Regions from separate parts of the Streptomyces sp. CA-250714 genome, predicted to be linked through region 2. Evidence: riboswitches for the same ligand, from Rfam matches in the RefSeq annotation. Region 2 holds a riboswitch; the other holds the start of a gene.
What was found. Region 2 has a riboswitch for glycine ahead of gcvP (aminomethyl-transferring glycine dehydrogenase). Riboswitches for the same ligand answer to the same signal wherever they lie in the genome.
Positions count from the first base shown of each region.

Region 1: it holds a riboswitch for glycine, as region 2 does, so the genes downstream of both, gcvT (glycine cleavage system aminomethyltransferase GcvT) here and gcvP (aminomethyl-transferring glycine dehydrogenase) in region 2, are expected to answer to the same signal.

Region 1 is NZ_JBNJMI010000001.1:2,482,817-2,494,547, reverse strand. Features, by position in the region: gene glyA (serine hydroxymethyltransferase) at 1-830, opposite strand, end outside; gene gcvH (glycine cleavage system protein GcvH) at 919-1,299, opposite strand; gene gcvT (glycine cleavage system aminomethyltransferase GcvT) at 1,410-2,579, opposite strand; glycine riboswitch at 2,762-2,892, opposite strand; partial or broken gene ACQEU8_RS10845 (AAA family ATPase) at 3,078-3,692, shown strand; gene ACQEU8_RS10840 (hypothetical protein) at 3,966-4,511, opposite strand; gene ACQEU8_RS10835 (enhanced serine sensitivity protein SseB C-terminal domain-containing protein) at 4,714-5,517, shown strand; gene ACQEU8_RS10830 (enhanced serine sensitivity protein SseB C-terminal domain-containing protein) at 5,641-6,432, shown strand; gene ACQEU8_RS10825 (ABC transporter permease) at 6,750-7,748, shown strand; gene ACQEU8_RS10820 (ABC transporter substrate-binding protein) at 7,817-9,568, shown strand; gene ACQEU8_RS10815 (ABC transporter permease) at 9,721-10,719, shown strand; gene ACQEU8_RS10810 (ABC transporter ATP-binding protein) at 10,716-11,731, shown strand, end outside.
Region 2 is NZ_JBNJMI010000002.1:865,167-876,897, reverse strand. Features, by position in the region: gene ACQEU8_RS22890 (sugar phosphate nucleotidyltransferase) at 1-781, shown strand, start outside; gene ACQEU8_RS22885 (DUF881 domain-containing protein) at 885-1,784, shown strand; gene ACQEU8_RS22880 (small basic family protein) at 1,781-2,113, shown strand; gene ACQEU8_RS22875 (DUF881 domain-containing protein) at 2,119-2,967, shown strand; gene ACQEU8_RS22870 (FHA domain-containing protein) at 3,400-3,927, shown strand; gene ftsR (transcriptional regulator FtsR) at 3,948-4,682, shown strand; gene ACQEU8_RS22860 (bifunctional nuclease family protein) at 4,757-5,230, shown strand; gene ACQEU8_RS22855 (MerR family transcriptional regulator) at 5,477-6,133, shown strand; gene ACQEU8_RS22850 (DNA polymerase IV) at 6,227-7,774, shown strand; gene ACQEU8_RS22845 (PRC-barrel domain-containing protein) at 7,690-8,067, opposite strand; glycine riboswitch at 8,203-8,300, shown strand; gene gcvP (aminomethyl-transferring glycine dehydrogenase) at 8,487-11,393, shown strand; gene ACQEU8_RS22835 (DUF5999 family protein) at 11,539-11,731, opposite strand, start outside.

The DNA.
Region 1 (11,731 bases), on a different contig from region 2:
GCGACCTTGAAGGCGACGGCCTTCGCGGCGATCACATGCTCCAGCGGACCGCCCTGCTGGCCGGGGAAGACCGCGGAGTTGATCTTCTTGGCGTACTCCTTCTTCGACAGGATCACACCACCGCGCGGACCGCCCAGGGTCTTGTGCGTGGTGGTCGTGACGATGTCCGCGTACGGCACCGGGCTGGGGTGCAGTCCCGCCGCCACCAGCCCGGCGAAGTGCGCCATGTCCACCATCAGCAGGGCATCGACCTCGTCGGCGATCCGGCGGAAGGCGGCGAAGTCCAGCTGGCGGGGGTAGGCGGACCAGCCCGCGATGATCAGCTTGGGGCGGTGCTCCTTGGCCAGCCGCTCGACCTCGTCCATGTCGACCCGGCTGGTCTGCTCGTCGACCTTGTAGGCGACGACGTTGTAGAGCTTGCCGGAGAAGTTGATCTTCATGCCGTGGGTGAGGTGCCCACCGTGCGCCAGGTCCAGACCCAGGATGGTGTCGCCCGGCTTGAGCAGCGCGAACATCGCGGCGGCGTTCGCCTGGGCGCCGGAGTGCGGCTGTACGTTGGCGGCCTCGGCGCCGAACAGCGCCTTGACCCGCTCCCTGGCCAGGTTCTCGATCACGTCGACGTACTCGCAGCCGCCGTAGTAGCGGCGGCCGGGGTAGCCCTCGGCGTACTTGTTGGTGAGGACCGAACCCTGGGCCTCCATGGAGGCGACCGGAGCGAAGTTCTCCGAGGCGATCATCTCGAGGGTGGACTGCTGGCGGTGGAGTTCGGCGTCGACGGCGGCGGCGACGTCGGGGTCGACCTCGTGGAGAGAACCGTTCAGAAGCGACATGGAAGAACCGTCCCTGGGAAGTGGCGGCGGGGTGGGCAAGCGGCCTCGGGCGATCCGAGGCGGACCTCGGTCACCCGAGGCGGGCGCCTCAGCTGCCTGAGGCGAAAGCGGCGTACTCGTCGGCCGAGAGCAGGTCGTCCGGCACCTCGGAGACCTTCACCTTGAACAGCCAGCCGCCCTCGAACGGGGCGGAGTTCACCAGCGCCGGGTCGTCCACCACGTCCTGGTTGATCTCGGTGATCTCACCGGAGGCGGGGGAGTAGAGGTCGCTGACGGACTTGGTGGACTCCAGCTCGCCACAGGTCTCGCCCGCGGCGACGGTGTCGCCGACCTCGGGAAGCTGGACGAAGACGACGTCACCGAGCGCGTTGGCGGCGTGCTCGGTGATACCGACCGTCGAGACGCCGTCCTCGGCGTCCGACAGCCACTCGTGCTCCTTGCTGTAGCGGAGCTGCTGGGGGTTGCTCATGAGTCTGATTCTCCCGGATGCGAAAGGTGCAGTGAAAACGGTCTTGGCAGGTGGAACGGGGGGCTCGAACACGGCCCGCCGGTGGAGAGGGCTCAGTTCCCGCGGAGGGTTCAGCTCCTCTTGTAGAAGGGCAACGCCACGACCTCGTACGGCTCGTGGGAGCCCCGGATGTCCACGGCGACCCCCTTGGTGCCGGGTTCCGCGTGCGCCGCGTCCACATATGCCATGGCGATCGGCCTGCCCAGCGTCGGCGAGGGCGCGCCGGAGGTGATTTCGCCCACAACGGCGCCGTCGGCGACCACGGGGTAACCGGCCCGCGGTACCCGGCGCCCCTCGGCGATCAGTCCGACGAGCTTGCGCGGCGGTGCGCTCGCGGCGCGTTCCGCGGCCGCGGCCAGCGCGTCCCGCCCCACGAACCGGCCCTCGTTCGTGGTCTTCTCGAACTTGACGATCCGGCCCAGGCCCGCGTCGAACGGGGTCAGCGAGGTGGACAGCTCGTGCCCGTACAGCGGCATGCCCGCCTCCAGGCGCAGCGTGTCGCGGCAGCTGAGCCCGCACGGCACCAGGCCGGCGTCCTTGCCCGCCTCCGTCAGCGCTTCCCAGACCGCGACGGCGTCGTCGGGGGAGACGAACAGCTCGAATCCGTCCTCTCCCGTGTACCCCGTTCGGGCGATGAGCGCGGGCTTGCCGGCGACGATGTCGCGCACGCCCGCGTAGTAGCGCAGCCCGTCCACGTCGTAGTCGGTCAGCTTCTTGAGGATGCCCGCGGCGGCCGGGCCCTGGACCGCGATGAGCGCGTACTTGTCGCGGTCGTCCCGCACCTCGGCGCCGAAGCCGTCCTGCCGCTCGACCAGCGCGTCCAGGACGGTCTGCGCGTTGGCCGCGTTGGCGACGACCAGGTATTCCAGCTCGTCCTGCTCGCCCAGCCGGTAGACGATCAGGTCGTCCAGGATGCCGCCGTCCTCGTCGCAGATCATGGTGTAGCGGGCACGGCCCACGGCCAGCTTGGACAGATTGCCGACCAGCGCGTAGTCCAGCAGCTCGCCCGCCTGCGGTCCGGTGATGGTGATCTCTCCCATATGGGAGAGGTCGAAGAGACCGGCGGTCGAGCGGACCGCCAGATGTTCCTCGCGCTCGCTGCCGTAACGCAGCGGCATGTCCCAGCCCGCGAAGTCGGTCATGGTGGCGCCCAGCGCGCGGTGCGTGGCGTCCAGCGCGGTCTTCCGCGGAACGGCAGCCGTGTCGGCTGTGGTATTACCGGTGGCCGGTGGCTCAGTCATGCAGGCTCCCAGAGTCCCAATGAGTCCCCACAAGGGGTATGACGCGGATGTCCTCCCCATCTGTCATCGGAACCTGAGAGGTTCGCCGACAGCTCCCGAACGGCTGGAGCGCGGCTTGCACCTTGGGTGGGACCATCGCACCCCGCCAGGCGGGAACGCGACGGTCCGCTTTTCAGATCTGCCTAGCCTGCGCGGTAACGGGGCCTGAGAGATTCAAGGGAGGATCTTGCTCCTTCGGCGCCCCGACGTGCGATTGCGGTGCTGGCGTGCGATTGCTGCTGCCGCCTGCCGGGGACTCTCCCGCGCGGGTTCGAACGGCCGGTATGGAGTTGAGTGCGGACATCATCGCACGGGTGAGCGGGCCGTGGCTGCCCCTGAGCGCAAGCCCGTTCGCCTTGAATCACATTACCTTTTCTTTACATACTTGGGAGAGGCGGTGGCGGAGCCGCCGTCCGGGGAAGGGGAGATCCATTGAGCAGCCTGTGCGGCGCGGACGCGATGCCGAGGGGTGCGCGGGCGGGGCCCGCCGCCCGCACCGTGGTCCGCCACGACCTGCGCCGTACCGCCCGGGCGCGGACGCTGCGCTACCGCGCCGGAGACGTGGTGGTCGTCTCCGGACTGCCGGGCGGCGGCAAGTCCACCCTGATCAGGACCGCGGTTCCGGCTCGCGCCGATGTCATCCGGATCGACTCCCAGGACACCCGTGAGCGCTGGGAGAGGCGCATGCCGCGCTGGCTGCCGTACGGCGTCTACCGGCCGCTGGTACGGCTGGCGCACTACGCGGGGCTGCGCGCGGCCCTCGGCTCGGGGGCCGCGGTCGTGGTGCACGACTGCGGTACGCAGAGCTGGGTGCGCCGCTGGCTGGCCCGGGACGCGGTGCGACGGGGCCGGTCGCTGCATCTGCTGCTGCTCGACGTCTCGCCCGAGGACGCGCTGGCCGGGCAGACCGCGCGGGGCAGGCGGGTGTCCGGGTACGCCTTCCGCCGTCACCTGCGTGCCGTACGCAGACTGCGGTCGGCGGCCGAGGCGGGGCGGCTGCCGGCGGGCTGCGTCTCCTCGGTGCTGCTGGACCGGAGCGCGGCCCAGGCGCTGCGGTCCGTGCTCTTCGAGCGGCTGCCCGCTTCGGTGCCGATGGCGGTCTCCACGCATGTACGCCCGGTGCCCGCGCCCGCCACCCCGGGTCGGCCGGTGCCCGCGCCCGCTCCGGTGCCCGCTCCGACGACGCCTGCCCCGGTGGCGCCCGTGCCGCCCGCGCGGGCCGGGCCGGGCACACCGGCGGTCCCGCCGCCCGCGAGGGGCGACGGGACCGTGGACGAGGACACCTGTGGCCGGGCTCCCGGTGTGACCGGGGTCAGCGGCCCCCGTCCAGGATGAGCGGTTCCGGGATCAGTGCTTGGGGGCCAGTGCCTGCGGCGTGAGCCCCTGAGCCGGCTTCTCCGGGGCCTGCCCCTGCGCGGGGTGCTGGCCGGCCGGCTTCTCGGGCGTCGCGGCCTGGCCGGACTCACCGGGCTTCGCGGGCTTCGGCTCGGACGGCTGCTGCCCCGACGGCTTCTGCTGCTGCGGCTTTTCCGGCTGTGCCGGCTTCTGCCCCGTCGCGGGCTTGCCCTGGTCCAGCGGGTCGTCCTGCGGAACACCGGGCTTCGCCTGCGGTGCGGCAGGCTTCGCCTGCTGGCCCTGGGCGGGGTGCTGCGGCTGCGCGGGCTGCTGCTGCGCAGGCGGCTGCTCCTGGGCGTGGCCTCCCGACGGCTCCGGCTTGCCCTGCTCGGTCCCGGTGTCGTGGTCGGCGGGTTGGTGGACGCCGGGCCGGTGTCCCGGGGTGTTGTCCGCGGGCAGCGAGGAAGCCGCGGAGGAGGCCGCGCCCGCCACGCCGATGGCGAGCGAGCCGGCCAGGGAGACGGTGACGGCGGTGGCGGTGATTCTGTTCACGCGCATGTGCTCTCCTCCAATATCCGTGCCCCATGGCACGTAGTGGGACGGAAACCACTTTTCGGGCGATGAGTGGGGGCCGCAACCCGAGCGTCGCCGGATGTGTTCCCCCGCCCTCCCGCGAGGGACCGTGCGCGCCGCCCTCCGGGGTACCGTGCGCGCCTCCCTCCCGGGACCGGGCGCGGAGATCATGGATAGGCTTGTTCGTATGACAGTTCCCTCGCAGCCCCAGCCGCAGCAGCCGCAGCACTTCGGGCCCGGGCACGGGGGCGGCTGGCCCGGCAACGAGCTGGAGGAAGCCCTGGCCGCCTCGCTCCAGGTGCCGCACGCGGGCGCCCGGTTGCTGGAGGTGCTGGGCCGCAGCAGCGTCTGGGTCCCGCTCCCGGAGGGCGGCAGTCCGCAGAGCCGTGAACTGGACCTGCCCACCATCGAGTTGGACGGTGCGGTCTATGTGCCGGTCTTCAGCTCCGAGGAGCAGTTCCTGAACGTCGTCGGCTCGCACATGTCGTTCACCATCGCCCCGGCCAGGGAGTTCGCGCGCGGGCTGCCCCCGGGGGTGGGTATCGCCGTGAACCCGGAGGGGACGGTGGGGGTGCCGCTGCCCGCGGAGGCCGTCGCGGAGCTGTGCGGCAACACCCCGGCCGAGCAGGCCGTCGCGGGTGTGGCGCGAGGGGCGCGGGTGCGGCTGTTCGAGCCGGACTGGCAGGACGACCCGCTCTCCTTCCTCACCGCCGCCGCAGCCGAGTTCGCCGCGCTCCCGGCCGTGCGGACGGCCCGCCGGGGGCTGGCCAGCATGGAGGGCGATCCGCCCGCGCTGTTCATCGGGGTGGAACTCGATCTGCTGGACCCGGAGTCCCGGCAGGCGGCGCACGATGCGCTCGGCAGGGCGCTGCATCTGGCCCAGGTGCCCTGGCCGGTGCAGATGGTGCTGCTCGATGCGGCCGAGGACCCGGTGGTGGAGTGGATGCGGCAGTGCGTGCGCCCCTTCTACACCCGTGAGACCCACGTCTGAGGGTCGAATGGAGCCGAGCTGAGTACGAGTACTGATGTCCGGGCCCGCTCGTAAGCTGGTTGGATAGCGGTGAGGGGCGACGAGTCGGGCAGGAACGGCGGCAGTGGTGGAAGGGCGGCCCAGGTGAGCGCGGGTGGAAGCGTCGAGATGCTCCTGCGACGGGTGGCGCCCGGCGCGGTCGACAGCTACGAGACCTACGAGGCCCTGCTCCAGGCGCTCTCGGGCAGCCAGGTGTGGATGCTCCTGTGGAACGGCCGGCCCGGTTCCCCCGACGCCCAGTACGGCAACATGGAAGTGGCCGGGTACGGCTACGCGCCCTGTGTGACCTCGGCGCAGGAGCTGGCGGCCTCCGGCTGGAACCGCGCGCACGAGGTCGTCGGCGGCCGGGACATCGCCGCGGCGCTCTTTCCGGACCGCTGGGGAATCTGGCTGAATCCGCACGCTCCCGGCGGCGGTGTGGGCATTCCGTGGCTGGACCTGCGGCGGATCGCGGTCGGCCTCGAACAGCTTCCGGCCGGTCCGCTGCGGATCAGTGAACCCACCCTGGAGATCCCGCAGTTCTACGCACTGCTGACGCAGAACGCACACCACACACCCGTCGTCCGGTCGCTGCGCCGCGCCTGGGTCCGGCCCGCGCTGGGCGTTCCGTATCTGGCCATCGGGCTGGATCTCTACGACAACGGCCCGGCGTCGGTCGAAGCCGCGCGGCGGATGATGGCCCAGTCGGTCACCGCGGTCCCGGGCGGGCTTCCCGTCTCCAGCGTCGCCATGGCCGATGATTTCGACCCGGTGGCGATGTGGATGCGCAGTCAGTCCCGGCCTTTCTTCGACCGCGACGCACATGCTCCGGCAGGCTATGACGCGACCCGTCCGCCGGCTCCCGGCTTCGGTTACGGCTATCCGCGCCCCTTCTGAAACGGGGTCGGAATTCGGACGCCTTTTCGGCGCCGCAGACCGCCCAGATCTGGGCAAACTCCCAGGTCTCATACCGCTGAACGTCAATTTCCGTCCGCATAACGGAACATGACGCGTCACATCACAGTTGCGCATCCTTTCCCCGGGAGGTCTGGCGACTGATCGTGACCGCGATGAAGACTCCCGAGCCATAAGCCACCAGGAGGCCGATGTCCGGCCTTCCGACCGAACGGCTTGCGAACGTCTTCAGAATATTGACCGCTACAGCGGTGTGCGTGGACTGGTCAACTGCCGGTCGAGAAGGGGTCCCCAACACGATGACGGCACCACTGCACGAGGAAACGGCCGCGGGAACCGCGGTCGTGGAGCCGGCGCTCAACAAGGCCGAGAAGGCGATCGAGGGCCGCTCACTCGGCCGGATCGCCTGGGAGCGCCTCAAGCGTGACAAGGTGGCGCTGATCGGTGGCACGATCGTGCTGCTGCTGGTCCTGGTGGCGATCTTCGCACCGGCGATCGCGGCGCTGACCGGGCAGTCGCCGAACGAGCGGCACGAGGATCTGATCGACCCGCTCTTCAGCACCCCCAAGGGCGCACTCGGCGGTATTTCCGGTGACCACCTGCTGGGTGTGGAGCCGGTCAGCGGTCGCGACATCCTCACCCGCATCGTCTACGGGGCGCGTGTCTCGATCCTCGTCGGCTTCCTCTCGGCCTTCGTCGCCGTCATCTTCGGCACCATTCTCGGCACGCTCGCCGGGTACTTCGGCGGCTGGCTGGACGCGCTCATCAGCCGTGTGATGGACATGCTGCTGGCCTTCCCGCAGCTGCTGTTCATCATCTCGCTGATCTCCGTCATGCCGAACGACCTGTTCGGCCTGACCGGCACGGGCGTGCGGCTGCTGGTGATGATCCTGGTCATCGGCTTCTTCGGCTGGCCGTACATCGGCCGCATCGTGCGCGGCCAGGTGCTCTCGCTGCGCGAGCGGGAGTACATCGAGGCGGCCCGCAGCCTGGGCGCCGGGCGCGGCTACATCATCGGCAAGGAGCTGCTGCCCAACCTGGTGGCGCCGATCACCGTCTACATGACGCTGATGATCCCGACCAACATCCTCACCGAGGCCGCGCTCAGCTTCCTCGGCGTGGGCGTCAAGCCGCCGACCGCCTCCTGGGGCTCGATGCTCTCCGACGCCGTGACGTACTACGAGTCCGACCCGATGTACATGATCATCCCCGGCGTCGCCATCTTCATCACGGTGCTCGCCTTCAACCTCTTCGGTGACGGCGTACGCGACGCACTGGATCCGAAGGGCACCCGTTGATCCCCCATCCCAGACCCCGGCCCCGCCCAGCCCGTGCGGGCCGTGACCTACCACGGAGGTTGCGAGACGTGACATCTCTACGCGCATCGAGGCGCCGATTGGCCGCGCTCTCGGCCGTCGCCGCCGCCACGCTGCTGGCCACCACGGCCTGCGGCGGGGGCGACAGCGACAGCGAGGGCGGTGGCGAGTACAACGCGGGTGTCAACAAGGTCGCCAACGCCTCGAACAAAAAGGGCGGGACGCTGAAGTTCGTCGGTGTCCAGGACGCCGACTCCTGGGACACCACGCGGATGTACTACGCCTTCGCCTTCGACTTCGCGCGCTACTACAGCCGCCAGCTGGTCAGCTACAACCCCAAGCCGGGCAAGAAGAGCGTCGACCTCAAGCCGGACCTGGCCACCGATCACGCTCAGATATCCGACGACGGCAAGACCTACAAGTACACCCTGAAGGACGGCCTGAAGTGGGAGGACGGCAAGCCGATCACCTCCCAGGACGTCAAGTACGGCATCGAGCGCCAGTGGGCGCAGAAGACCCTCTCCGGCGGTCCCACCTACCTCAAGGACGTCCTCGACCCGGACGGCAAGTGGAAGGGCCCGTACGACGACAAGAGCGAGTTCAAGGGCATCAAGACGCCGGACAAGAAGACCATCGAGTTCCACCTGGCGAAGCCCAACGGTGACTTCGAGCAGATGCTGGCGATGCCCACCAACTCGCCGGTGCGCAAGGACAAGGACACCAAGTCCAAGTACACGCTGCACCCCTTCTCCTCGGGCCCGTACAAGTTCAAGTCGTACACCCCGAACAAGTCGCTGCTCCTGGAGCGCAACAAGCACTGGGACCACACCAGTGACCCGCTGCGCAAGGCGCTGCCCGACCAGATCCAGGTCACGCTGCTCACCAACCCGGACGAGCGCGACAAGCGTCTGATCAACGGTGACGCCGACCTCGACCTCAACCAGCGCGGTATGGAGGTCCAGGGCCGGCAGAGCGCGCTCAAGCAGCACAAGGGCAACGTGGACAACCCGCAGACCGGGTTCATCTCCTACGTGGCCTTCCCGCAGAGCGTGAAGCCGTTCGACAACATCCACTGCCGCAAGGCCGCCATCTACGGCACCGACCACAAGTCAGTGCAGACCGCGCGCGGTGGTCCGACCGCCGGCGGTGACCTTGCCGTCAACATGCTGCCGCCCGTGGTCCCCGGCCACGAGGAGAGCGACGACCAGTACGGCATCCGCAAGAACGGCGGCAAGGCCGATGTCGCCAAGGCCAAGGCCGAGCTCAAGAAGTGCGGCAAGCCCAGTGGCTTCAGCACCACGCTCGCCGTGCGCAACACCGACAAGGCCGATGTGAAGTCCGCCGAGGCCATCCAGGCGTCGCTGAAGAAGGTCGGCATCAAGGTCGAGATCGACGAGTTCGACGGTGCCCAGGGCTCCTCGATCGTCGGTAACCAGGCCACGGTCAAGAAGAAGAACTACGGCATGGTCCTCTACGGCTGGGGCCCCGACTTCCCGAGTGGCCAGGGCTACGGCATCGAGCTGTGGCACAGCTCCAAGATCCGGGACAACGGCAACAACAACTACGCCCTGATCGACGACAAGAAGATCGACAAGGGTCTCGAGGACGCGATCGCCGAGCTCGACCCGGACAAGGCCGCCGAGAAGTACGCCGAGGTCAACAAGGACGTCATGGCGGGCGGTTACTACCTGCCGCTGACCTACCTGCGGGTTGTGCAGTGGCGTTCGGACCGGCTCACCAACGCCTACGCGGCCGACTCCTTCAGCGGCTGGTACGACTTCGCGTCCCTGGGCGTCAAGTGACCGCCGCGGTCACCGTATCCGCCACCGACATCACCATCTGACGGCGCCACCCGCCGCTGGCACGAAGGGCAGGTGAAGGCCGCTACGGCGGCCCGGCAGCCCACCCCCTGACCGGGGGTGGGCCCGGGCCGCCGACGGGCGGCCGGAGAGCAGTGCTCACATACCTCATCAGGCGGCTGTTCGCCGTCGCAGTGATGCTGGTCGTCATCATCCTGGCGGTCTTCTGCATCTTCTTCCTGATCCCCAAGTGGACGGGGATCGACCCGGCCACCATGTTCGTCGGCAAGCAGGCCGACAAGGAGAGCCTGGAAGCCGTCCGCGAGAAGCTCCAGCTGGACGACCCGGTCCTGGTGCAGCTCTTCGAGTTCTTCAAGGGCTTGCTCGTCGGCCGGGACTACACCTCCGGGGGCGACACCACGCACTGCTCGGCGCCCTGCTTCGGCTACTCGTTCCGTACCGAGCAGGAGATCTGGCCCGTACTGACCGACCGGCTCCCGGTCACGCTCTCCCTCGCGCTCGGCGCGGCCCTGATCTGGCTGCTCATCGGCCTGACCGTCGGTGTGCTCTCCGCACTCAAGCGGGGCAGCCTGTGGGACCGGCTGGCCATGACCGGCGCCCTGGCCGGCGTCTCGCTGCCCGTCTACTTCACCGGTCTGATTTCGCTGGCCGTCTTCGCCTACCAGCTCGACCTGGTGAGCAACTCCTTCACCCCGTTCGGCGAGAACGCGGCCAAGTGGTTCAGCGGCATGATCCTGCCCTGGATCACCCTCGCCTTCCTCTTCGGCGCGATGTACGCCCGGCTGACCCGGGCCACCATGCTGGAGGTGATGGGCGAGGACTACATCCGCACCGCCCGCGCCAAGGGGCTCAAGGAACCGGTCGTCATCGGCAAGCACGCCATGCGCTCCACCATGACGCCCGTCCTCACGCTCCTCGGCATCGACATCGGCGCCCTGATGGGCGGCGCGATCCTCACCGAGACCACCTTCAGCATCCCCGGACTCGGGCAGGCCGTGCTCAAGGCGATCACCGACCGCGACCTCCCGCTGATCCTGGGCGTCACCCTCATCACCGCAACCGCCGTCGTCATCGCGAATCTCATCGTGGACCTGCTGTACGGCGTGATCGACCCACGAGTGAGGCTGGGATGACAGACCACGAGCACAAGTCCCACAAGGACAAGAAGCCCGGGACCGAGCCCGACACCGGCGCGGACGCACCCGAGGACGCCGTTCCCGCGGCCGACCCGGCCATGGCGTCGGACCTGACCGGCTCCGGTACCGCGCCCGGCGAGCCCGAGCTGGACAAGCAGCCGCCCACGGCCTTCCTCGAAGTACGCGACCTGCGGGTGCACTTCCCCACCCAGGACGGCCTCGTCAAGTCGGTCGACGGCCTCTCCTTCACCCTGGAGAAGGGCAAGACCCTCGGCATCGTCGGCGAGTCCGGCTCCGGCAAGTCCGTCACCTCGCTCGGCATCATGGGTCTGCACACCGTCGGCCAGTACGGCAGGCAGCGTCCGCAGCTCTCGGGCGAGATCTGGCTGAACGGCCAGGAGTTGCTCGGCGCCGACCCGGAGACGGTGCGCAAGCTGCGCGGCCGTGAGATCTCCATGATCTTCCAGGACCCGCTCTCGGCGCTGCACCCCTTCTTCACCGTCGGCCATCAGATCGTGGAGGCGTACCGCGTCCACCACAGCGTCGACAAGAAGACGGCCCGCAAGCGCGCCGTCGAGCTCCTCGACCGGGTCGGCATCCCCGAGCCGGGCAAGCGGGTGGACAGCTATCCGCACGAGTTCTCCGGCGGTATGCGCCAGCGCGCGATGATCGCGATGGCGCTGGTCAACAACCCCGAGCTGCTGATCGCCGACGAGCCCACCACGGCGCTGGATGTGACCGTCCAGGCGCAGATCCTCGACCTGATCCGGGACCTGCAGAAGGAGTTCGGCTCGGCCGTCATCATCATCACCCACGATCTGGGCGTCGTCGCCGAGCTCTCCGACGACATCCTGGTGATGTACGGCGGGCGCTGCGTCGAGTACGGCACCGCCGAGCAGGTCTTCTACGAGCCGCAGCACCCCTACACCTGGGGCCTGCTGGGCTCCATGCCGCGGATCGACCGGGACCGGTCCGACCGCCTGATCCCCGTCAAGGGCTCGCCGCCCAG
Region 2 (11,731 bases):
GCTGGGCGTGGACTCGCTGACGATCAACCCGGGCCTGGACGAGTCGCGTCCGACGGAGTCGGCCGAGAGCCGGCGGGCCGGGCTGGTGCGGCTCGGGGAGATCGTCGCGTCGGCCCGCGCCGCGTTCGGGGTGCGCTTCGACACGGTGGGGGAGCGCATCTCGCTGGTGGACGAGCACGGCAGGATCGTGGAGGACGACCGGGCGCTGCTGGTGATGCTCGACCTGGTCGCGGCAGAGCGGCGCAGTGGCCGGGTGGCGCTGCCGGTGACCACGACGCGGATTGCCGAGCAGGTCGCCGCCTATCACGGCACGCAGGTCGAGTGGACGACGACGTCTCCCGACGACCTCACCAGGGTCAGCAGGGACGACGGCACCGTCTTCGGCGGTGACGGCAGGGGCGGTTTCGTCGTCCCGGAGTTCAGCTCTGTCTTCGACGGCGCGGCGGCGTTCGTTCGGCTCATCGGGCTGGTGGCGCGTACCCAGTTGACCCTCAGCCAGATCGACGCGCGGATCCCGCGGGCGCATGTGAGCCGACGCGACCTGGCAACTCCGTGGGCGGTCAAGGGTCTTGTGATGCGTACGGTCGTGGAGGCGGCCGGCGACCGGTCCGTTGACACCACCGACGGGGTGCGGGTGGTCGAGTCGGACGGCCGCTGGGTGATGGTGCTGCCCGACCCGGCGGAAGCCGTCACGCATCTGTGGGCGGAGGGGCCCGACGAGGCCTCCGCGCAGGCCCTGCTGGACGAATGGGCGGCAGTGGTCGACAGCGCGGGCCACTGAACGCGGCGGCGGGACGGGCCCTGCTCGAAGGGCAAGTCCCGCCGTACGGAGACCGGGTGGGTGCATTCGGCGGCAGGGGTCTCGACGTGCGACGATGTGCGGCATGTCGCAGCAGCACCCCACTCGGAGCACCTCGTCGCGGTCCCCGCGGCCCGACGCTTCCATGTCGCTGCTGACCAACGTGATGGAGCACAGCCTCGACGACGGCTACGCGGAAGCGGCCGCCCGGCGGGGCGAGGTGGGCCGCTCGCGGATGCCTCGTACGTTGCGGGCCAAGCTGGGGTTGGCGGTCGGGCTGGTGCTGGCGGCGTTGGTGGTGACCGTGGGGGCCGCGCAGGCGCAGATTTCCGCGCCGAGCGTCGCCAAGGAGAAGCAGGAGCTCATCGAACGGATCGAGTCCGGCGGCGACCAGGCCGACGAGCTCCAGAAGGACGTGGACAAACTGCGGGCCTCGGTGGAGCGGCAGCAGCGGAAGGCCCTGGAGAAGCACGGCGACGAGCGGGGCAGGACCACAGCCCTGCTCTCCGGCAGCACCGCCGTGGAGGGGCCCGGCCTCAAGCTCGTGGTGGACGACGCGAAGGACGCCGAGTCCGGCGAAGGTGACGGTCCCCGGCAGACCGACGGGTTCTCCGACACGGGCCGGATCCGTGACCGCGATCTCCAGCGGGTCGTCAACGGGCTGTGGGCGGCCGGTGCCGAAGCCGTCTCGGTCAACGGCCAGCGCCTCACTTCACGGTCCGCCATCCGCGCGGCGGGTGACGCGATCCTGGTCGACAACAAGCCGCTGGTTCCGCCGTACACGCTGCTGGCGATCGGTCCCGGACAGCAGTTCTCCCGGACCTTTCAGGACAGCGTCGACGGGCAGTACCTGTACGTCCTGCACAAGGACTACGGTGCCAGGACCAGCATTTCCGTCCAGGACAAGGTGCGGCTGCCTGCCGCGCCGAGTCTGATTCTGAGAACAGCGAAACCTGTGCGGACAGGGAAGGGCAGCACATCGTGATCGCCGTACTGGGCCTCGTCGTGGGAGTCGTGGCCGGACTTGTCGTCCGGCCCGTGGTGCCGCTGGCGGTCGAACCGTATCTGCCCATCGCCGTCGTCGCCGCGCTGGACGCGGTCTTCGGCGGCCTGCGCGCCATGCTGGACGGCATCTTCGACGACAAGGTCTTCGTCGTCTCGTTCCTCTCCAACGTGGTGGTGGCGGCGCTGATCGTCTTCCTCGGCGACAAGCTCGGGGTGGGTGCCCAGCTGTCCACCGGTGTGGTTGTCGTCCTGGGTATCCGGATCTTCTCCAACGCGGCCGCCATCCGCCGTCATGTGTTCAGGGCGTGAGGCCGATGAGTGACGACCGCAATGACAGGCCGGACAAGGACAGCAAGCCGGAGCGTGAGCTGCCGCCGGAGCGCGAGCTCCCCCAGGAGCGGCCGGAGCCGGCGGGCACACAGGGTGAGAACACCGGCACGCAGCTGACCGGGCGGCAACGCCTCGCCAAGGCCGTATGGCCCCCACGGGTGACGCGCGCCCAACTCATCGTCGCGCTCCTGCTTTTCGTGCTCGGCCTCGGCCTGGCGATCCAGGTGCGCTCCACCAGTGAGAACAGCGCGCTGCGCGGTGCCCGGCGGGAGGACCTGGTCCGCATCCTCGACGAACTCGACGACCGCACGAAACGGCTCGAGGACGAGAAGCGGAAGCTGGACGGGCAGCGTACTGAGCTGGAGACTTCCTCGGACCAGGCCGAAGAGGCCCGCAAGCAGACCAAGGAGAAGGAGGCCCAGCTCGGTGTGCTCGCCGGTACGGTGGCTGCCGAGGGGCCCGGTATCCATATGAAGATCAAGGACCGGGCCGGAGCGGCGGATTCGGACACGCTGCTGGACGCCGTCCAGGAGCTGCGGGCCGCCGGCGCCGAGGCCATGCAGGTCAACGGTGTTCGTGTGGTGGCCAGCACGCATTTCACCGACAGCGGCGGCGGAGTCAACGTCGACGGGCATAGGATCGACCAGCCTTACCGTTTCGAGGTCATCGGCAAGCCCGCCGATCTGGAACCGGCGCTCAACATCCCCGGCGGCGTCGTGCAGACACTGAAGAACAAGCAGGCCACAGTGGATGTGACCCGCTCGGGGAAGATCACTGTGGACGCCTTGCGACAGGCGAAGCGGCCTGACTACGCTCGGTCGTCATCGCGCTGAGATGGTGATAGGAGTTTCGGGGGGTCGGCGGGCGAGTTGGGCACCGCGTGGTGGAAACTGTCTACGGTTCACGGACGTTATACGAGCGTCAAGAGTGACCAGTGAGAGCATCGAGGGTCTGTCCTGCCCCACGGGCGGGTCTGTTTCGTGCGAGGGGAATCGCCCGTGAGTTTTTTTTCGAAGTTGTTCGGCAAGGGCCGCCGGGGCGGCGACACGGGTACCGCACGGCACCGCGCTCCCCAAGGTGCGGAGATGCCGGGCGGGGCGCCGGAAAGCGGCGCCGAGCGCCCGCTCTTCCGTGACGAGGTGGCCGGACCCGGAGGAGACAATTCGGGTGGTCACGGCGCGGTTTCTGTTGACCCTGGTACTCAGGGGCGCATAGGTTCCCAGGCACCGCCAACCTCAAATTCGGGTGGAGGTTCTGCCTTGCCGGTGTGTAACAGGTGTGGAGCCCGCGTCGCGGAAGCGAGCCGGTTCTGCTCCAACTGCGGTGCTCCCCTGCGGGGCGGCGTCCCCGCGGAGGGGTCGTCCGAGACGACGTCCACGATCTCCATCTCCGGGCTGGAGGCGTACGACTCGGAAACGACCGGCCAGCATGCCTCCCCCGTGCTGCCCCCCGAAGCGCAGGCCGCCGTCGACGCCCTGCCCATGGGCTCGGCGCTGCTGATCGTCCGTCGTGGGCCCAACTCGGGCAGCAGGTTCCTGCTCGACGGTGATCTGACCACTGCCGGGCGCCATCCGGAGAGCGACATCTTCCTGGACGACGTGACCGTCTCGCGCCGTCACGTCGAGTTCCGGCGCGGCCCCGACGGCAGCTTCACCGTCTCCGACGTCGGCAGCCTGAACGGCACCTACGTCAACCGCGAGCGGATCGAGACCGGAGTGCCGCTCGGCAACGGCGACGAGGTGCAGATCGGGAAGTACCGGCTGGTCTTCTTCGCGAGCCAGCGCACCTACTGACAGCCCCGGCAGGGAGGCTCATGCTGCACACGCCGACCGGCGGTGCCCATGCGGGCACCGCCACCGGGCAGAAGAGCGGACCGATGAGCATCGGTGCCGTCCTCGAGGCGCTCCGTGCGGAATTTCCCGAGGTCACCGTCTCCAAGATCCGTTTTCTGGAGGCGGAAGGCCTGGTCGAGCCGGCGCGCTCCCCTTCGGGTTACCGGAAGTTCCGGGCCGAGGACGTCGAGCGGCTGAGCTATGTGCTGCGGATGCAGCGGGACCACTATCTGCCGCTGAAGGTCATCAGGGAGCATCTGGAAGCGTTCGGTGACGACGCTCCGTACCCGAACGTGCCGGTGGTTCCACCCCGCGAGCCGGACGAGGCTTCCGCTCCCGCTGTCCGTACCGGACGCAAGGAGCTGCTCGGGCTGGTGGGCGCGGAGGAGGAGGAACTGGCCGAGTGGGAGGAGTACGGGCTGCTCGGCGCCGCCGAGGACGGTACCTACCGGCTGGCCGATGTGACCGTCGCGCAGCTGGTGGCGGAGCTCGGGCGGCACGGGGTGGAAGCACGCCACCTACGGACGGTCAAGGCTGCCGCCGACCGTCAGCTGGACCTCGTCGAGCAGCTCGTCGCGCCCCTTCGGCACCATCCGGACCAGCGGACCAGAACGCGCGCCGCGGGCACGGCGGACGAACTCACGAATCTCTCCGTGCGGCTCTATGGGGCCTTCGTGGAGTCGGCAGTGCGCGCGGCCCGCACGCGGGGTGACTGAATCAGTACACGGATGCCGGTGCCGGACGGCTGCCCGACTACCCAAACAGGCGCAGCACGGCCTAGGGTTGCTGTGTGAATGAGCTCGACGTCGTGGGTGTCCGGGTGGAAATGCCCACCAACCAACCGATCGTGCTCCTGCGAGAAGTGGGAGGCGACCGCTACCTCCCCATCTGGATCGGCCCCGGGGAGGCGACCGCGATCGCCTTCGCCCAGCAGGGCATGACCCCCGCACGCCCACTCACCCATGACCTGTTCAAGGACGTCCTGGAAGCAGTGGGTCAGGAGCTGACCGCGGTCCGCATCGTGGATCTGCGGGAAGGCGTGTTCTACGCGGAGCTGGTCTTCGCCAGCGGCGTGGAAGTCAGTGCCCGTCCGTCCGACGCCATAGCGCTCGCACTGCGCACCGGAACGCCGATCTACGGCAGTGACGGTGTGCTGGACGACGCGGGGATCGCGATCCCGGACGAGCAGGAGGACGAGGTGGAGAAGTTCCGCGAGTTCCTCGACCAGATCTCCCCCGAGGACTTCGGCACCAGCAGCCAGTGACGCGCCGCCGTCAGCCGCCGCCGGACCGGTGCTTCCGGCCGGAGGCGGGGGAGGGGTGCGCGGACCGGTGCGTGCCGCTGACCATTCAGCCAGCCATTCCCCGGTGGTGGGCACGCGAAACCACCCTCTGGGGCATTATCACTCGCCGTGCCGAGTGTGGCGATCGTTGACGCACTCGGAGTGACTGCCTACCTTCATGTGGGCAGGTTCCGGGGGTAACCCGGGATGTGAAGGACGGAGGTCGGCGTGACAAGCACCGGCGGCGAAGGTACGGCGGCTGGCGACTCGTCCCTACCCGACGGCCCGCTCCCGGCCCCCGGCCGGGAGGCGCCCCCAGGGCGGCCGTCCCCCCCACCACCCCCCGGCCTGCGGCCGGGCGGCGCCGCAGGGCCGCCGGCCGACACCCCGGCCGAGCAGGTCGGCTACCGCGGTCCGACTGCCTGCTCGGCGGCCGGGATCACCTACCGTCAGCTCGACTACTGGGCCCGTACCGGGCTGGTCGAGCCCAGCATCCGGCCCGCGTACGGCTCGGGCACCCAGCGCCTCTACAGCTTTCAGGACATCGTCGTCCTCAAGATCGTCAAGCGGCTGCTGGACACCGGTGTCTCCCTGCAGAACATTCGCGCCGCTGTACGGCACCTGCGCTCCAGGGGCCGCACCGATCTGGCGCGGATGACGTTGATGAGCGACGGAGCCACGGTGTACGAGTGCTCGTCGCCCGACGAGGTCGTCGATCTCCTCCAGGGCGGCCAGGGCGTCTTCGGGATCGCCGTCGGCGTGGTCTGGAAGGACGTCGAGGGAGCGCTCTCCCAACTGCACGGGGAGCGCGTCGACACCGGCGAGACCCTGGTGCGGGACCATCCCGAGGACGAGCTGGCGCGCCGCCGCAATCGGGCGGGGTAGCCGGACACCGGGCCGAGGCCCTCGCTATTGCCGCATGGCGCTGAACTCTGTGCTGCGCTCTGTTGTCAGTGGTATGGGGCAGCATCGGATGGTGTGAGGACCCAGCCGACCATCCTGCATCTGGACATGGATGCCTTCTTCGCCGCCGTGGAGCAGGCGTCGAAGCCCAGTCTGCGCGGGAAGCCGGTCGTGGTCGGCGGTCTGGGGCCGCGCGGGGTGGTTTCCACCGCCTCGTACGAGGCCAGGCGCTTCGGGGTGCACTCGGCGATGCCGACGGCGCAGGCCAGGCGGCTGGCGCCGAACGCGGCGTATCTGGGCGCGCGCTTCGGGCTCTACCGGGCGGTCAGCGAGGTGGTGATGGAACTGCTGCACCACCTCTCGCCGCTGGTGGAGCCGCTGAGCCTCGATGAGGCTTTTGTGGACCTGGAGGCCGGGGAGGCGCTGGAAGGGACGCAGGGGGGCGCTGAGGGGGCACGAGAGGTCGGTGAGCGGCTGCGGCGGGACATCCGAGCGGCGACGGGACTCACCGGGTCGGTGGGGCTGGCGGGATCCAAGATGCTGGCGAAGATCGCCTCGGAGCAGGCGAAGCCGGACGGCCTCGTGCTCATCCCGGTGGGCACCGAGCGCGAGATGCTGGCGCCGCTGTCGGTGCGGACGCTGCCCGGGGTGGGGCCCGCCACGGCCGAGGTGCTGCGCAGGGCCGGTATCACCACAGTCGGGGAGGTCGTGGAAGCCGGCGAGGACGAGTTGCTGCGGCTGCTCGGGAAGGCGCACGGCACCTCGGTGCACGCGATGGCCCACGGCATCGACGACCGCCTGGTGGTCGCCGAGCGGGACGCCAAGTCGGTCTCCGTCGAGGACACCTACGACGTGGATCTCACCGACCGCACCAGGGTGCGGCTGGAGCTGGAGCGGCTGGCCGAGCGCTGTGTGACGCGGCTGCGTGATGCCGGCCGGTCCGGCCGCACCGTCGTGATCAAGGTGCGCAGTTACGACTTCTCGACCCTCACCAGATCCGAGACCCTGCGCGGGCCCACCGATGACCTGGGCGTTGTCAGAGAGGCCGCGCTGCGGCTGCTGGACGGGGTGGACACCACGGCCGGGGTGCGGCTGCTGGGAGTGGGGGTCAGCGGGCTCGCCGACTTCACCCAGGAGGATCTGTTCGCGCAGGCCCAGGCCGCGCTGAGCCAGGCGCAGGAGACAGCCGGAAGCGACCGTTCCGAGGACGGGGCGGGCCAGCCGGAGGCAGCGGGCGGTCAGGCCGGGGCCGAGGGGGCGGTGCGGACGGCCCGGGCCGGGATGGAAGCGGGCGCCGCCGTCGAGGAGCCGGGCGCGGCCGTGCCCGCCGACCGGCGGTGGATCCCCGGTCGGGATGTGCACCACGCCGCGTACGGCAGAGGCTGGGTGCAGGGCAGCGGCGTCGGGAAGGTCACCGTCCGCTTCGAGGAACCCGACACCCCGCCGGGCCGGGTGCGGACGTTCTCCGTCGACGACCCGGAGCTGGAGCCCGCGGAGCCGAGAATGCTGGACGCGGACATCGCCCGGGTGCTGGCGGCTCAGTCCTCCGCGCCGGCGATCCGCCCGAAGTCGCGGTCCGGAGGCGTGGGCGCCTCGCCGCCCGCCGGGACGTCGAGCCCGTAGTGGCGGTAGAGCTGGAGTTCCTGCTGCGGGGAGAGATGCCGGCCGACGCCGAAGTCGGGGGCTCCCTTGATCAGCGCACGCTCGAACGGGACGCGCAGCCCGGTCTCGTCCAGGCTGGCGGGCTCCAGCGGTACGAAAGCGTCGCGGCTGAAGATGCCGGTACGCAGCGCCGCCCACTCCGGCTCGCCCGTCGCGTCGTCGAGGTAGACCTCGTCGACCGTGCCGATCTTGACTCCCTCGCTGTCGAACGCCTTGCGGCCGATCAGGCTCCGCGGATCTATATCGGTCTGCACGGGTCTCCTCCCATGGGGTCGCGACGTGCTGTTCACGCTCGTACTCACCACGAAACGGCACTTTTCGACTGATGGCTACTTGAGCGCACTCCGGGTTACCACTCAAGGGGGCGCTGATACGCTCAAGGTGGCTGCCGACCCCGTGCGGGAGAGTCCTCCGGTGCACTTTCCGGAGGCGCCGAAGGAGCAACTCCTCCCCGGAATCTCTCAGGCTCACGTACCGCGCGGACGAGGTCACTCTGGAAAGCAGGGCGGGCCCGGACCAGCGCCGAAGCCCCTCCTCACCGACGGTGTAAGCCGAGCGCCCCGCACCTGGGCGGCTCGGTGAAACTCTCAGGTCAGATGACAGAGGGGGAGGCCGTCCGGGCACCCGTGAAAGGTGCCCCTCGCAGGTCGCACAGACCAGGAGGCCCCCGCAGATGACTTCCCACCGGACCCCGCTCTCCGCGCTGGAGAGCGGCACTCCCTTCGAGAGCCGCCACATAGGACCCGACACCGGCGCGCAGGCCAAGATGCTCGCGCAGGTCGGCTACGGGTCGCTCGACGAACTGACAGCGGCGGCGGTGCCCGACGTGATCCGCAGCACCGAGCGGCTGGAGCTCCCCGACGCGCGGAGCGAGGCCGAGGTGCTGGCCGAACTGCGCACCCTCGCGCACCGCAACCAGGTCCTGCACTCGATGATCGGCCTCGGCTACTACGGCACTGTCACGCCGCCGGTGATCCTGCGCAACGTCATGGAGAACCCCGCCTGGTACACCGCCTACACGCCGTACCAGCCGGAGATCTCGCAGGGCCGGCTGGAGGCGCTGCTGAACTTCCAGACCGTCGTCTCCGATCTGACCGGGCTGCCCACCGCCGGTGCGTCGCTGCTGGATGAGGCCACGGCCGCCGCCGAGGCGATGGCCCTCTCCCGTCGGGTCGGCAAGGTCGGCAAGAGCGGCGGCGACGTCTTCCTGGTCGACGCCGACTGTCTGCCGCAGACCGTGGCGGTGCTGCGGACCCGCGCGGAGCCCACCGGGGTGGAGATCGTGGTCGCCGACCTGAGCGACGGCATCCCCGACGAGCTGGCCGAGCGCGGCGGCATCTTCGGCGTGCTGCTCCAGTACCCGGGCGCCTCCGGTGCGGTGCGCGACCCGCGCGGAGTGATCGAGCGGGCCCACGAACTGGGTGCGGTCGTCACCGTCGCGGCCGATCTGCTGGCGCTCACCCTGCTGACCTCGCCCGGCGAGCTGGGCGCGGACATCGCCGTCGGCTCCAGCCAGCGCTTCGGCGTACCGATGGGCTTCGGCGGGCCGCACGCGGGCTACATGTCCGTCCGCGACACGTTCGCCCGCAGCCTGCCCGGACGGCTCGTCGGTGTCTCCAAGGACGTGGACGGCGAGCAGGCGTACCGTCTCGCCCTGCAGACCCGTGAGCAGCACATCCGCCGCGAGAAGGCCACCAGCAACATCTGCACCGCGCAGGTGCTGCTCGCCGTGATGGCCGGGATGTACGCCGCCTACCACGGGCCCGACGGGCTGGCGGCCATCGCCCGCCGTGTCCACCGCTACGCGGCGCTGCTCGCCGCCGGGCTGCGGGACGGCGGCGTCGAGGTCGTCCACGGGAGCTTCTTCGACACCGTCACCGCGCGGGTGCCGGGCCGCGCCGCCGAGATCACCGAGCGGGCCCGCGCGGCCGGGATCAACCTGCGGCAGGTGGACGCCGACCACATCGGCATCGCCTGCGACGAGACCACAGGACGCGAGCAGCTCACCGCCGTATGGCAGGCGTTCGGGGTGTCCGCGCCCGGCGACCTCGACGCGCTGGACGCCGCGACCGACAGCGCACTGCCCGACGCCCTGCTGCGCGGCGACGAGTACCTCACGCACCCCGTCTTCCACGAGCACCGCTCCGAGACGGCGATGCTGCGCTATCTGCGCCGCCTCGCCGACCGCGACTACGCGCTGGACCGCGGCATGATCCCGCTCGGCTCCTGCACGATGAAGCTCAACGCCACCACGGAGATGGAGCCGGTCACCTGGCCGGAGTTCGGCGCCCTGCACCCCTTCGCGCCCGCCGAGCAGGCCGAGGGCTATCTGACGCTGATCCGCGAACTGGAGGAGCGGCTGGCCGAGGTCACCGGCTACGACAAGGTCTCCCTCCAGCCCAACGCGGGCTCCCAGGGCGAGCTGGCCGGACTGCTGGCCGTACGCGCCTACCACCGGGCCAACGGCGAGGCACAGCGCACCGTCTGCCTCATCCCGTCCTCGGCGCACGGCACCAACGCGGCCAGCGCCGTGATGGCGGGGATGAAGGTCGTCGTCGTCAAGACCAGCGACAACGGTGACGTGGACGTGGCCGACCTGCACGCCAAGATCGAGCAGCACGGCGACGAGCTGGCCGTCCTCATGGTCACCTACCCCTCGACGCACGGCGTGTTCGAGGAGCACATCACCGAGGTCTGCGCCGCGGTGCACGACGCCGGCGGCCAGGTGTATGTGGACGGTGCCAACCTCAACGCGCTGCTGGGGCTGGCCCGGCCCGGCCGCTTCGGCGCCGACGTCTCGCACCTCAACCTGCACAAGACGTTCTGCATCCCGCACGGCGGCGGCGGCCCCGGCGTCGGCCCGATCGGCGTACGGGAGCACCTGGCGCCATATCTGCCCAACCACCCGCTCCAGCCCGCCGCGGGACCGGAGACGGGTATCGGGCCGGTCTCCGGCGCGCCGTGGGGCTCGGCCGGGATCCTGCCGATCTCGTGGGCGTACGTACGGCTGATGGGCGCCGAGGGGCTGCGCAGGGCGACGCAGGTGGCGGTGCTGAGCGCCAACTACATCGCCAAGCGGCTGGAGCCGCACTACCCCGTGCTCTACACGGGCCCGAACGGGCTGGTCGCGCACGAGTGCATCATCGACGTACGGCCGCTGACCAAGCAGACGGGGGTGAGCATCGACGACGTCGCCAAGCGGCTGATCGACTACGGCTTCCACGCGCCGACGATGTCCTTCCCCGTCGCCGGGACGCTGATGATCGAGCCGACGGAGAGCGAGGATCTGACTGAGGTCGACCGGTTCTGCGAGGCGATGATCGCCATCCGTGCGGAGATCGAGAAGGTCGGCACGGGGGAGTGGGACGCGGAGGACAATCCACTGCGCAACGCTCCGCACACGGCGGCGATGCTCACCCGCGAGTGGCAGCAGGGTTACGGGCGTGAGGAGGCCGTCTTCCCGGCCGGAGTGCGGGCGGCCGACAAGTACTGGCCGCCGGTGCGCCGGATCGACGGCGCCTACGGTGACCGCAACCTGGTGTGCTCCTGCCCGCCCATCGCGGAGTACGACGCGGGGTAGTTCGGCGCCGAGCGCTGTGGCGGGGGCCGTCGTGAGGGCCGCCGGACCCTCGCCACTGTGGTTGCTCGTCGTTGCGGCGGAAGGGGGCCTGGGGGCTGCGCGCCCCCAGGCCCCCGGCGTTCGGCTGACCCGCCGTCGTGTGTGCCTAGGCGGCGGTGATGATGTGGCGGGTGCTGAGCGGCTTGTGCGGGGCGATGATCTGGCCGTCCGGCAGCAGCTCTCCCGTGTCCTCGAAGAGCAGAACTCCGTTGCAGAGCAGGCTCCAGCCCTGCTCGGGGTGGTGGGCCACGGGGTGCGCGGCCTCCCTGTCTGCTGAATCCGCTGTCGGGCACGGTGGC